Regions from separate parts of the Streptomyces sp. NPDC102406 genome, predicted to be linked through region 1. Evidence: riboswitches for the same ligand, from Rfam matches in the RefSeq annotation. Region 1 holds a riboswitch; each other region holds the start of a gene.

Region 1 (3,201 bases):
CACGGCGCGCCGCCAAGGAGCTGTCCAGGCAGCTCTTCCCGGCCGACTCGCGCATGTCGCGCCCGCGGCAGGGCACCGAGGAGACGGTCGCCGCCATCGACGCGGCGGCCGTACGCGCCTTCTACGAGAAGCACGTACGCCCCGCCACCGGCACGGTCGTCGTCGTGGGCGACCTGACCGGCACCGACCTCGACGCGCTGCTCGCGGACACGCTCGGCGCCTGGACCGGCGACACCGCGCAGCCGCGCCCGGTGCCGCCGGTCACCGCCGACGACACGGGCCGTGTCATCGTCGTGGACCGCCCCGGAGCGGTCCAGACGCAGTTGCTGATCGGCCGGATCGGACCCGACCGGCACGACCGCGTGTGGGCCGCGCAGATCCTCGGCACGTACTGCCTCGGCGGCACGCTCACCTCGCGCCTGGACCGCGTCCTGCGCGAGGAGAAGGGCTACACCTACGGTGTGCGGTCCTTCGCCCAGGTGCTGCGGTCGGCGCCCGACGGGACGGGCGCCGCGATGCTCGCCATCAGCGGCTCCGTGGACACCCCGAACACCGGTCCGGCCCTTGAAGACCTCTGGAAGGTGCTGCGCACGCTGGCAGCCGAGGGCCTCACGGACGCCGAGCGGGACACCGCCGTGCAGAACCTGGTGGGCGTGGCCCCGCTCAAGTACGAGACCGCGGCGGCCGTCGCGGGCACCCTCGCCGACCAGGTCGAACAGCACCTGCCGGACGACTTCCAGGCGCGCCTGTACCGGCAGCTCACGGAGACGGGCACCGTGGAGGCCACCGCGGCCGTCGTGAACGCCTTCCCCGCGGACCGCCTGGTGACGATCCTGGTGGGCGACGCCGCGCAGATCGAGGAGCCCGTCAAGGCCCTCGGCATCGGCGAGGTGACCGTCGTCACGGGCTGACCCCGTCCCGCAGGCGCGGGAAGCACGCCGCACGAAGCCCCGGTGGACACGGTCCTCACCGGGGCTTCGTGGTGTCGCTCACGTCCGTCCTTGATCGACGATGGAGCGCTTATGTCCGAATTAGGGCGGAGGTTGCCTGTCTGCTCTGTGGCATGCGCTACAAAAGCCGGGATCCGTTTGTTGATTAAAAGATGTCCCGCTTAGCGTCGGTCCGGCTGTCCGCCAGACACGCGTCGCGCCCGCGACATCGGACAGTCATCGCCGAGTCCCCCACGGCGCGAGCCAGGGGAGCCGGGGACCCATCGCAGTCCCTGGGGTGAATCGGACGCTCTTCCCCTGGGGGAGAGGGCCCGTAGGAGACCTTCCTGCTCCGAACCCGTCAGCTAACCCGGTAGGCGAGAGGGAAGGAAAGGACCAGCCACTTCATGGCGTTCACCCGTGCCACCGGGAAGCACCGTCGTCCGAGTCGCCTCACGCGTACCACCGCGCACGTCGCGGGTGTCGCGGCGCTCACCACGACCGGTGTCATCGGCGGCCTCGCCGCCCCCGCGCTCGCCGCCGACACCGCGGCCGCCGACCAGAACGGCCTGACCCAGGCCATCGCCATCGGCGACTCCCTGGCCGACCAGATCGACGCCCAGGCCGCCGCGCAGAAGAAGGCCGCCGACAAGGCCGCCGCGGAGGCGAAGGCAAAGGCGAAGGCCGAGGCCGAGGCCCAAAAGAGGGCCGAGGAGGCCAAGCGCGAGGCCGAGGCGAAGGCCGCGAAGGAGCGCGAGGCCAGGGAGCGCGCCGCCCGTGAGGCCGAGCGCAAGCGCCTCAACAGCTTCGTCGCGCCGATCTCCGGCTCCTACGTCTCCACCGGCTACCAGGCGAGCAGCGGCCTGTGGTCCTCCGGCAGCCACACCGGCATCGACTTCCACGCGGCCAGCGGCACGTCCGTGCACGCCGTCGGCTCGGGCACCGTCGTCGAGGCCGGCTGGGGCGGTGCCTACGGCAACAACATCGTGATCAAGATGAATGACGGTACATACACCCAGTACGGTCACCTGTCGTCCATCGGCGTCTCCATCGGCCAGGCCGTCACCCCCGGCCAGCAGATAGGCCTCTCCGGCGCCACCGGCAACGTCACGGGCCCGCACCTCCACTTCGAGGCCCGCACGTCGCCCGACTACGGCTCGGACATGGACCCCGTCGCGTACCTGCGCTCGCACGGCGTGAACGTCTGATACGCGTCCTTCGCCCGCGCGGCACCCTGTGAAAGCCCCGGCTCATCGAGCCGGGGCTTTCACGTGCGCAAGGCGTTCCTGGCCAAAAAATATCCATGGATTCCGGCCCGGCGTCGGAAATGCGGGAACGGTGGAATAGAGTCACGGGGCGAGCGCGTCGAAGAGGCGTCATTCGCGCTGGCACAAGCGTCGATCGACCGCGTTTCGCGGGGATTAAGGCGGAGGTCGGGTCATGCGTATTCCCGCGCACTCGGTATGCACGGCGATCCGCGACGACATCGTCGCGGGGGTCTACGAGCGCGGCGGCAGACTCACCGAGGAACTGCTCGCGCGCCGCTACGGGGTCTCGCGCGTCCCGGTCCGCGAGGCGCTGCGCACCCTGGAGGCCGAGGGCTTCGTCGTCACGCGGCGGCACGCGGGCGCGTGCGTGGCCGAGCCCACCGGCCAGGAGGCCGCGGACCTCCTGGAGGTCCGCATGCTGCTGGAGCCGCTGAGCGCCGCGCGCGCCGCGCAGCGCCGCACCGAGGCCCACCTCAAAGTCCTGCGAGGCCTGGTCAGGCTGGGTCAGGAGCGCGCCAGGCGCGGTCAGAACGAGGACCTGCGCTCACTGGGCGGCTGGTTCCACGAGACCCTCGCGCAGGCCTCCGGCAGCCCCGGTCTGATCACCCTGCTCACCCAGCTCCGGCACAAGATCGCCTGGATGTACACGGTGGAGACGCCGGCCCAGCCGGCCGAGTCCTGGGCCGAGCACGGCGCCATCGTGGACGCGGTGGTCCGCGGCGACGCCGAGCGCGCCCGCGCCCTGACCGCCCTGCACGCCGAGCGCGCCTCGGTCGCCCATCGGCTGCGGGTGCCGCGCGCGGGTGAGCGTGTGAGGACTTCGCAACACGCAGTAAACACGGCGGGGCTCCGGCATTAACAGAGGGGCCGTATACAAAGAAGCGCGGCATTCCAGGAATGGGGCGCAAGCATTTCTGCTGCCCGGTCGACGCTCAATATACGGCTGCGGGGAATTGTGCTGCCCATTTCGCTCGCCGTGCATTCCGGACGGCCCGGGACGGAAT
Region 2 (3,201 bases), on a different contig from region 1:
TCTGGACCTAGAGACGACCTGAGACGACCTGAGGCGGGCTCTCGGGCGGGTTCTCAGGCGGGCCGCACCACGCTGTGGATCGAGCCCGTGCCGTCGTAGTAGATGGACTCCTCGCGGACGTACGCCCCCGGCTTCGGCGCGTGGATCATCATGCCGTCGCCGAGGTAGAGGCCGACATGGCTGATGTCGTCGTAGAAGAAGACCAGGTCACCGGGTTGGATGGCGGAGAGCGGGACGGTCGTGCCGAACTCGACCTGGTCCCACGTGGTGCGCGGCAGCGTGATGCCGGCCGCCTTCCACGCCGCCTGGGTGAGCCCCGAGCAGTCGTAGGAGCCGGGGCCCGTGGCGCCCCACACGTACGGCTTGCCCTCCTGTGCCTTGGCGAACGCGAGCGCCTTCGCGGCCTTGGCGGCGTAGCCGGAGGAGGTACCGGACGAACCGGAACCCGTCCCTGAACCCGTCCCCGAGCCGGATCCCGCACCGGCACCCGAGCCGGACCCTGCCCCCGAACCGGAGCCGTCCCCCTGCCGGGCCGCCTCCTCGGCCGCCTTCCGCTTCCGGTCCTCCTCGGCCTTCTGCCGCTCGGCGAGGTCGGCGGCCTTCTTGCGGGCCGCCTGCTCCTTCTTCTTCTCGATCGCCGCGAGCCGCTGCTTCTCCTCGGCGGTCAGCTCGGACAGCAGCTCACGCGCGTCGGACAGCTTCGTCTGCACGTCGTGCTTGGAGGTCTTCAGCTCGGTCTGGGAGGAGGTGAGCTGCTGAAGGTTCTCCTGGGCCAGGCTGCGCTTCTTCGCGGTCGCGCGCTGCTGCTCCTGGTAGTCGTCGACCGCCTTCTTCTGGCTCGCCGTCATCCGGCTCAGCAGCCGGTCCTGCGCGAAGTAGTCCTCTGGGTCGTCCGCGAGGAACATCGTCGCCGTGTCGCTCATCCCGCCCGTGCGGTACTGCTCGGCGGCGAACCGGCCCAGCTCCTGGCGGGCCGTGTTCATCTTCTCGGTGCGCCGCGCGATGTCGTCGAGAAGCCGGTCGACCTGCTTCTTCTTGCTGTCGGTCTGCTCCTTGGCGGAGTTGTACTTCTGCGTGGCGACCTCGGCCTGCCGGTACAGACTGTCGACCTTCTTCTGCACCTCCTCCAGGCTCGGCCTGGTCGGCTGCGCGGGCGCGGCCTGGGCCGTCTGCGACAGGAGGGCGACCGACGTGAGGGCGGCGGTCGTGATCCCGACCGCGGGAGTGGTGCGAAGGCCGCCCGTCATACGGGAGCGGCTGCGCGGCTTGCGGTGCGACGCCAAGGGAGGCGACTCCTTCCGTGCTCCGCCTACCGGGTTAGCTGACGGGTTCGGGCATACGGAAGGCTGCCCTACGGCCGACGGGTCGTCGGGCCGATTCACCCCAAGATCGGTTGGGTCCCCGGTTCCCTGCCTCACGGCGTACGGGACTCGGCGGGGGCTGTCCGTTCGCCGCGGTGCTCGCGGTCGGGGGGACGGACCGCCCGCGCAGCACCGTAGCCACTCGTGTTGCCGCTGTGAAGGTTGATGTTCGATATGCCCGATACATTTTCGTGACCTTGGCGACAGTGCCGTGCGGTGTCGCGAAGGTGGGGGCGGGGTGTCAGTGGGGCGCCCTAGACTCGTAAGGCGATGAGCAGCCTCTTTGACGACAGCTTCCTGGCGGACCTCCAGAACCGGACGGAGGAGCCCCCGCCGCCCGACGGCGAGCACGAGGAACCGGCTCCGGAGCCGATCCCGGACGACCTGTTCGGCGGGAAGTTCGACGTGCCCCCGGCCAGGGACGCGTACTACCGCGACGGGGCGCCGCGCCCTGCCCTGGACCCGGCGGCCCTCCTCGACGGGCTGAACGAGAACCAGCGGGCGGCCGTCGTGCACGGAGGCTCCCCCCTGCTCATCGTCGCGGGCGCCGGTTCCGGCAAGACCCGCGTCCTCACCCACCGCATCGCCTATCTCCTCGCCGAGCGCGGCGTGCACCCCGGCCAGATCCTCGCGATCACCTTCACGAACAAGGCCGCGGGCGAGATGAAGGAGCGCGTCGAGGCCCTCGTCGGCCCGCGGGCGAACGCGATGTGGGTCTCCACCTTCCACAGCGCGTGCGTGCGCATCCTGCGCCGGGAGTCCAAGAAGCTCGGCTTCACGTCGTCGTTCTCGATCTACGACGCCGCCGACAGCAAGCGGCTCATGGCCCTGGTCTGCCGCGACCTGGAGCTCGACCCGAAGAAGTTCCCGCCGAAGTCCTTCAGCGCCAAGATCTCGAATCTGAAGAACGAACTGATCGACGAGGAGGACTTCGCCAAGACGGCCGCCGACGGCTTCGAGAAGTCCGTCGCGCAGGCCTACGCGATGTACCAGTCGCGGCTGCGCGAGGCCAACGCCCTCGACTTCGACGACCTGATCATGACGACGGTCAACCTGCTGCGCGCCTTCCCCGACGTCGCCGAGCACTACCGCCGCCGCTTCCGGCACGTCCTCGTCGACGAGTACCAGGACACCAACCACGCGCAGTACGCGCTGGTGCGCGAGCTCGTCGGACCGGCCAAGGACGCGGAGGGCCACGACGCCGACCCGGCCGAGCTGTGCGTCGTCGGCGACGCCGACCAGTCCATCTACGCGTTCCGCGGCGCCACCATCCGTAACATCCTCCAGTTCGAGGAGGACTACACGGACGCGACGACGATCCTCCTGGAGCAGAACTACCGCTCCACGCAGACGATCCTCAGCGCGGCCAACGCGGTCATCGAGCGCAACGAGTCGCGCCGCCCCAAGAACCTGTGGACGAACGCGGGCGCGGGCTCCCAGATCACCGGCTACGTCGCGGACACCGAGCACGACGAGGCCCAGTTCGTCGCCGAGGAGATCGACCGCCTCACCGACGCCGGCGAGGCGAAGGCGGGTGACGTCGCCGTCTTCTACCGGACGAACGCGCAGTCCCGTGTCTTCGAAGAGATCTTCATCCGCGTCGGTCTGCCCTACAAGGTCGTCGGCGGCGTCCGCTTCTACGAGCGCAAGGAGGTCAGGGACGTCCTCGCCTACCTCCGGGTCCTGTCGAACCCGGAGGACTCCGTCCCCCTGCGCCGCATCCTGAACGTGCCCAAGCGCGGCATCGGCGACCGCGCCGAAGCCATGATCGACGCCCTCGCCCAGCGCGAGAAGATCTCCTTCCCGCAGGCGCTGCGCCGCGTCGACGAGGCGTACGGCA
Region 3 (3,201 bases), on a different contig from region 1:
AGCTCCTCGTAGTACTCGGTCATCTCGGCGGCGGAGCGCTCCTTGCCCTCGAACTGGTACTTGCCGTCCTTGTAGAACTCGGAGGCGGCGACGTCGAGGGCGAGGGCGACCTGCTGGCCGGGGATGTAACCGGCCTCCTTGATCGCCTCGAGGATGAGGTCGAGGGCGGCGCGGTTCGACTCCAGGTTCGGGGCGAAGCCGCCCTCGTCGCCGAGGCCGGTGGACAGGCCCTTGGTCTTCAGCACCTTCTTGAGGGTGTGGTAGACCTCGGTGCCCCAGCGCAGGGCCTCGGAGAAGGACTCCGCGCCGATCGGGGCGATCATGAACTCCTGGATGTCGACGTTGGAGTCGGCGTGCGACCCACCGTTCAGGATGTTCATCATCGGGACGGGCAGCAGGTGCGCGTTCGGACCGCCGAGGTAGCGGAAGAGCGGCAGGTCGCTGGCCTCGGACGCGGCGTGCGCGACGGCGAGGGAGACGCCCAGGATCGCGTTGGCGCCGAGCGAGCCCTTGTTGTCGGTGGCGTCCAGGTCGAACATCGCCTGGTCGATGAGGCGCTGCTCGGTGGCGTCGTAGCCGACGAGCTCCGGGCCGATCTGCTCGATGACGGCGAGAACGGCCTTCTCGACGCCCTTGCCCTGGTAACGGTTGGGGTCACCGTCACGGAGTTCGATGGCCTCGAAGGCACCGGTGGAGGCACCGGACGGAACAGCAGCACGGCCGGTGCTGCCGTCGTCGAGGCCGACCTCGACCTCGACCGTGGGGTTGCCTCGGGAGTCCAGGATTTCCCGGGCTACGACGACGTCGATGGACGGCACGAGCATCTCCTTCTGGGATGTGACGCAGTGGTGCGGGCGGCTGCTTGGATAACTGATCCCGCACCCCTGAGCGTAACCGGCTCCGAGGCATCGGCCAGCCGACCGACCGTCTTGTGGACAACGCCGATAGCGAAATGTTTCCTAACGGAACAAAGACGGCGACCTCCGTCCCGGAAGCCGGGACGGAGGTCGCCGAAGTGAGCGGCCCTGGACCCGGCGTCCGCCGATGCCGGGTCCGTGACTACGAGGGGTTCTCTACTTGAGGTGGAGCTGCTGACCCGGGTAGATCAGGTCGGCGTCGGCGACGATGTCCTTGTTGAGCTCGAACACCTTCTGCCAGTTGGTGCCGTGCGCCTCGGCGATCTTGCTGAGCGTGTCGCCGGACTTCACCTTGTACTCGCCGTCACCCTTCTCGACCTTCTTGCCGGTCGGGGTGGTCACGGTCTCCTTCTTCGGCTGCGGCTGCGCCTGCTGGGGCTGCGCCTGCTGCTGCGGCTGCTGACGCTGCTGCGAGCGGGTCGTCGTGGAGGAGTCGGAGCGCTCCTGCTGCTGCGGCTGCGCCTGCTGCTGCGGGGACGAGTCGGCCGGAGCGGAGTTGCCGGTGGAGGCGCCGGACAGGCCCACACCGCAGCTCGGCCAGGCACCCTTGCCCTGCGAGGCGAGAACCTTCTCGGCGACCGATATCTGCTGCGCCTTGGACGCCTGGTCGGCGGAGGACGCGTAGGCGGTGCCGCCGTACGCGGCCCACGTGGAGGACGAGAACTGGAGGCCGCCGTAGTAGCCGTTGCCCGTGTTGATGGACCAGTTGCCACCGGACTCGCAGGCCGCGACCTGGTCCCACTCGGAGGTGGAGGCGGCGGAGGCGCCCGTGGCACCCATCAGCGGGACGGCGACGGCGGCACCGGCGACGCCGGCGAGCGTGGCGACGCGGACAGCCTTGGTCGGGCGGCGGTGCTTGCCCTTGCTGGAAAACAGCATGGAGAGATCCCCTCACCGACGCCTACGAGGTGAGCTGTCGGGTTCGGACCAGTGAGTGTCCGGCCGCGCAACCTAGTGCGCGGCTTAACCCCAAGCCGGCGGACCGGCACTTACCTTGGGTCCCCCGCTCCTGCCTACGGCGCTGACGCGTCGACTGTTCCCGTACGGACGTTGGCAGGATTCGGCGTGACGTCCGTCGGGGCCCGCTGTGGCGAGCGGTCACGACCGTAAGCAGTCGATCCGCCCGATTTCAAAGACGATCAGGGTCTTTGAGACTCATGTCTCACTCTCGCAAAAGCGGACATACGGGCCCCAACCAGCACTGAATTCCCGCTATTTCTCGGCCGGTTCGAGCCCGAGATCCAGACTCTGACCAGGCAGGATGAGGCCGGGGTCGGTGCCGACCGTCTTCTTGTTCAGGTCATAGAGCGCATCCCACCCGCCGCGGACGTCGTGAGCGTCCGCGATGTCCCACAGGTTGTCGCCGGAGCGGACCGTGTACGTCCCCCCGGCGCGGTCCGCCTCACGGGAGGCGTGACGCCCCTCACCCGCACGGGACGCGGACGTCTCGTCCGCCGCGCGGTCGCCCCGGTGACGGCCGCCCGTGAGGGAGTCGTCGGAGGCCGTGGGGGACGCGGAGGGGCCAGAGAGATCGGAGGGGTCGGCGCCGTCCGCCGGGTCCGAGGAGTCGGCGGAGTCGGAGCGGCCCGACTCGCCCGATCCGGCGTCCGCACCGCCCGCGACCTCGCCGGACGCTCCGCCGCCCGCCTTTTCCTCCGCCTTGTCGCCCGTAGCGCCGCTCCCCTTGTCGCCGGAGGACGCGCCCTCGGAGGCGTCAGATGACGGAGCGTCGGAAGCATCGGATGAATCCGCCGAACCAGAAGAACCGGAAGAACCAGAAGAACTGGCGGAGTCGGGCGTGTCGGAGGTGTCGGATGTGTCAGCGGTGTCCGTCGTGTCGGACCCGTCGTGATTCTTCTCTCCCGTGCCGACCGAGCCGGACGGCTTCGGGGAGGCGCTGACCCCCGGGTCGACATCGGCGGACTCGTCACCCTTGGTGAGGCCCGCCACGATCGAGCAACTCGGCCAGGCCGTGGGCCCCTTCGCGGCGAGGACCTTCTCGGCGACGGCTATCTGCTGCGAGCGGCTGGCCTCGTCCGCGCGCGGGGCGAAGTCGAGGCCGCCGTACCGTTCCCACATCTCCTGCGAGAACTGGAGTCCGCCGTAGTAGCCGTTGCCCGCGTCCAGGCTCCACTGGCCGCCGGACTCGCACTCGGCGAGCTTGTCCCAGGTGGCGGTGGAGGCGGCGTTCGCGCTGGTCGCGGCGAGCAGCGGGATCGCGATGGCGCTGCCGGTGACGCCGGCGGCGACGACGAGAGCAGGGGCCTGACGGGGGCGACGGTGT
Region 4 (3,201 bases), on a different contig from region 1:
GGGCCACGATCGCCGTGGTGCCGACGGCGAGCAGGACAGCGGTGAGGGCTCGTCGAGTTGAGATCATGCACGGCATAACGGCGCGGACGACGCGGCGGATACGGGATGACGACGCGCCCCACTCGACAGGTGTACCCGGGGGGACAGTGGTGCGGTCGGGAAGCGATTCGCTTTCCCCGTCCACGATGGCGTAGTGTTGCATTCATCGACGCGGGGTGGAGCAGCTCGGTAGCTCGCTGGGCTCATAACCCAGAGGTCGCAGGTTCAAATCCTGTCCCCGCTACTGAAGGCCGAGGCCGGAATCTTTCGAGATTCCGGCCTCGTTCTGTTGATGGGCCCTGACTCGGACGGAGCAACAGCGCTCGCCCCCCGGCCTCCTGCACGGGAACCCTTGGACAGACGCCGGAATCCGGGCGCTGACGTGGCAGGAGACGACTGGTGGGGCAGCGAGGAGGGCGGCACCGACACGGGGCGGACACCATCGGCACCCGTGCCTTCCTCCGGGTGCTGCCCCTGCTGCTGATCGCCGGCGGCGCGGTCTACGAGTACTGCACCCCGTCCGGGTTCGCCGGCTCGCCCCTCTTCAGCGCCGCGCCCCTGGTCGTGGCCCCGTTCTTCTCGCTGGGCAGCACGATCACCGCCGGGGCCCTCTCGATCGCCGCGATCGTCGCCGTGCACCTCAGATACGAGAACGGGTTCAACGCCGGGGTCTACACCGAGATGGCCACCGTGGCCACGGTCTGCGTCCTGGCCGCGTTCATCAACCGGATCAAGCGCCGCAGCGACGAACAGCTCGCCTCCGCGCGGCAGATCGCGGAGGCGGCCCAGCTCGCGGTGTTGCCGGAACCGGCCGGGCGGATCGGGGGCCTGGCCGTCGCGGCCCGGTACGAGGCGGCGCAGGCCGACGCGTTCATCGGCGGTGACCTGTACGCGGTGCAGGACACCCCGCACGGGGTGCGGTTCGTCGTCGGGGACGTACGCGGCAAGGGCATGGGCGCGGTCGCCGCCGTGGCCGTCGTCATCGGCGCCTTCCGAGAGGCGGCCGAGCAGGAGGGCAGCCTGGAGGCGGTCGCGCAGCGACTGGAGCGGGCGCTCGCCAGGGAGGGCAGCCGACGGCGGGGCATCGACGACTTCGAGGGGTTCACCACCGCCGTGCTCGCCGAGATCCCGCACGGCGGCCACCTCGTACGCGTCCTCAACCGCGGTCACCCCGAGCCGGTCGTGCTGCACGGCGACGGCACGGTCCAGATGATCAGGTCCGTGGAGGCGGCGCTGCCGCTCGGCCTCGGGGAGCTCGGCTCCTGGCCGGACCGGGCGACCGAGGCCCCGTTCCCGTCCGCCGCGACGCTGCTGCTCTACACCGACGGGCTCTCCGAGGCGCGGGACGCGGAGGGCGTCTTCTACGACCCCGCGGCCAGGCTCGCGGGGCGGGTCTTCCCGGGGCCCGAGGAACTTCTCGCGACGCTGGCCGAAGAAGTACGCCTGCACACCGGGGGCGGTGCCAGTGACGACATGGCCCTGCTCGCCGTGCGCCGCTCTTGATCAACATTACGAGGGGTGATCGAACCGCACCACAGCGCATAACAATTGACACTACGTCAGAAAATGGCGTGTTTGCCGTGCGTCGAAACCGTCGGTCAACTCGACCTGCTTCGACCACCGATGACCGTTAAGTCCTGGCCAGAGACGTGAACGATCAGTGGGAACAGCTTGGAATTACTGTCGGCTGTCTATTAACGTTCGATAACGCAGCGCGGTCGTCCCAGCCGTCACAAGAGACGGCTCCGTGCGCACACGCTCAATCCCGCAAGGGAGCCGGGGAACCACTAACTTGGGGTGAATCAGGCATCGTTCCGTCGCTTTCCGGGCGCCGGACCGTGCTCGTAGGAGACCTTCCTGCTCCGAACCCGTCAGCTAACCCGGTAGGCGAGAGGAAGGAAAGGAGAGCGCCCCCGTGGCGTCGAACCGTCCTGCCCCCGAGTTCTCCGGGTTCTCCGCCGACTCCGCCGATGGCGGCCTCGGTGTCGAGCGGGAGAGCTGGGAGGAGTGGAACCCCACCGAGGAGTCCGTCCGTCCCGTCCGCGGCCGGCACCGCGTGGCCCGCCAGCGCGGCGGACTCGCGCGCAGCTCCACGGTCCTGGGCGTCGGCGTGATCGCCGCCGTCGGCGCGGGCGGCATCGCCACCGCGCAGGGCGGCAAGCCCGCCGTCCACCTCTCCATGCCCGACCTGTCGGCCGTCAAGGACTCGCTGCCCGAGGCCGCGTCGCTGCCCGGCGTGGGCGCGCTCATATCCGACGGCCCCGGCTCCGGCTCCTCCGGCGCCACGACCGCCGCCGCCCCGCTGACCAGCGTCGGCACCGGGCAGTCGGGCGCCGGAGAGGCGCTGCGGGCCCGCATCATGCAGCAGGCCGAGACGCAGGCGGACGCCGCCGACGCCAAGGCGCAGGCCGCGGCCGAGGAGGCCGCGGCGCAGAAGGCCGCCGCCGACGCCAAGGCGAAGCGGGAGAAGGCCGAGGCCGACGCCGCCGCCGAGAAGAAGAAGGCGGAGGAAGAGGCCAAGAAGAAGGCCGAGGCCGAGCGCCTCGCCAAGCTGGCCAAGAGCTTCAAGCTCCCCGTCGCCTCGTACACGCTCACCGGCACCTTCGGGCAGCCCGGCTCCATGTGGTCCTCCGGCTACCACACGGGCCTCGACTTCGCGGCCTCCACCGGTACGCCGATCTACGCGATCCACGGCGGCACCGTCACCGAGGCCGGCTGGGCGGGCGCGTACGGCTACCGCACGGTGCTCACCCTGGACGACGGCACCGAGCTGTGGTTCTGCCACCAGTCCTCGATGAACGTCAGCGTCGGTCAGAAGGTCAGCACCGGCGACGTCATCGGCCGCGTCGGCGCCACCGGCAACGTCACGGGCGCCCATCTCCATCTGGAGGTCCACCCCGGCGGGGACGCCACCGGCGTCGACCCGGCGGCCTGGCTGCGCGACAAGGGCCTCACTCCCTGATCTCGTCGGCCTACGAGTCCCCCCTCGACGCCCGGTGAAACACCCCCGCGGAACAACACGTTCCGTGGGGGCGTTGTCAAAGGGCATGACTTCTTCTTCCGCTCTGCGCACGCTCGGCTCCTCCGACCTGGAGGTCTTCCCGCTCGCCCTCGGCGGCAATGTGTTCGGGTGGACCGCCGACGAGTCCGCCTCCTTCGCGG

The links. Region 1 has a riboswitch for cyclic di-AMP ahead of ACIRF8_RS14085 (M23 family metallopeptidase). Riboswitches for the same ligand answer to the same signal wherever they lie in the genome.
Region 2: linked by a shared signal. The riboswitch ahead of ACIRF8_RS21375 (NlpC/P60 family protein) and the one ahead of ACIRF8_RS14085 (M23 family metallopeptidase) in region 1 are both predicted to bind cyclic di-AMP.
Region 3: linked by a shared signal. The riboswitch ahead of ACIRF8_RS28415 (transglycosylase family protein) and the one ahead of ACIRF8_RS14085 (M23 family metallopeptidase) in region 1 are both predicted to bind cyclic di-AMP.
Region 4: linked by a shared signal. The riboswitch ahead of ACIRF8_RS25860 (M23 family metallopeptidase) and the one ahead of ACIRF8_RS14085 (M23 family metallopeptidase) in region 1 are both predicted to bind cyclic di-AMP.

What each region holds. Positions count from the first base shown of each region.
Region 1 covers NZ_JBIWKP010000003.1:109,279-112,479, forward strand. Annotated here, with positions in the region: gene ACIRF8_RS14080 (M16 family metallopeptidase) at 1-911, shown strand, start outside; cyclic di-AMP (ydaO/yuaA leader) riboswitch at 1,161-1,324, shown strand; gene ACIRF8_RS14085 (M23 family metallopeptidase) at 1,337-2,137, shown strand; gene ACIRF8_RS14090 (GntR family transcriptional regulator) at 2,370-3,056, shown strand.
Region 2 covers NZ_JBIWKP010000005.1:43,656-46,856, forward strand. Annotated here, with positions in the region: gene ACIRF8_RS21370 (hypothetical protein) at 1-11, shown strand, start outside; gene ACIRF8_RS21375 (NlpC/P60 family protein) at 54-1,283, opposite strand; cyclic di-AMP (ydaO/yuaA leader) riboswitch at 1,292-1,446, opposite strand; gene pcrA (DNA helicase PcrA) at 1,632-3,201, shown strand, end outside.
Region 3 covers NZ_JBIWKP010000008.1:206,434-209,634, reverse strand. Annotated here, with positions in the region: gene eno (phosphopyruvate hydratase) at 1-818, opposite strand, end outside; gene ACIRF8_RS28415 (transglycosylase family protein) at 1,074-1,796, opposite strand; cyclic di-AMP (ydaO/yuaA leader) riboswitch at 1,801-1,993, opposite strand; gene ACIRF8_RS28410 (transglycosylase family protein) at 2,130-3,201, opposite strand, start outside.
Region 4 covers NZ_JBIWKP010000006.1:375,157-378,357, forward strand. Annotated here, with positions in the region: gene ACIRF8_RS25845 (hypothetical protein) at 1-67, opposite strand, end outside; tRNA gene ACIRF8_RS25850 (tRNA-Met) at 210-283, shown strand; gene ACIRF8_RS25855 (PP2C family protein-serine/threonine phosphatase) at 439-1,542, shown strand; cyclic di-AMP (ydaO/yuaA leader) riboswitch at 1,786-1,943, shown strand; gene ACIRF8_RS25860 (M23 family metallopeptidase) at 1,955-3,001, shown strand; gene ACIRF8_RS25865 (aldo/keto reductase) at 3,087-3,201, shown strand, end outside.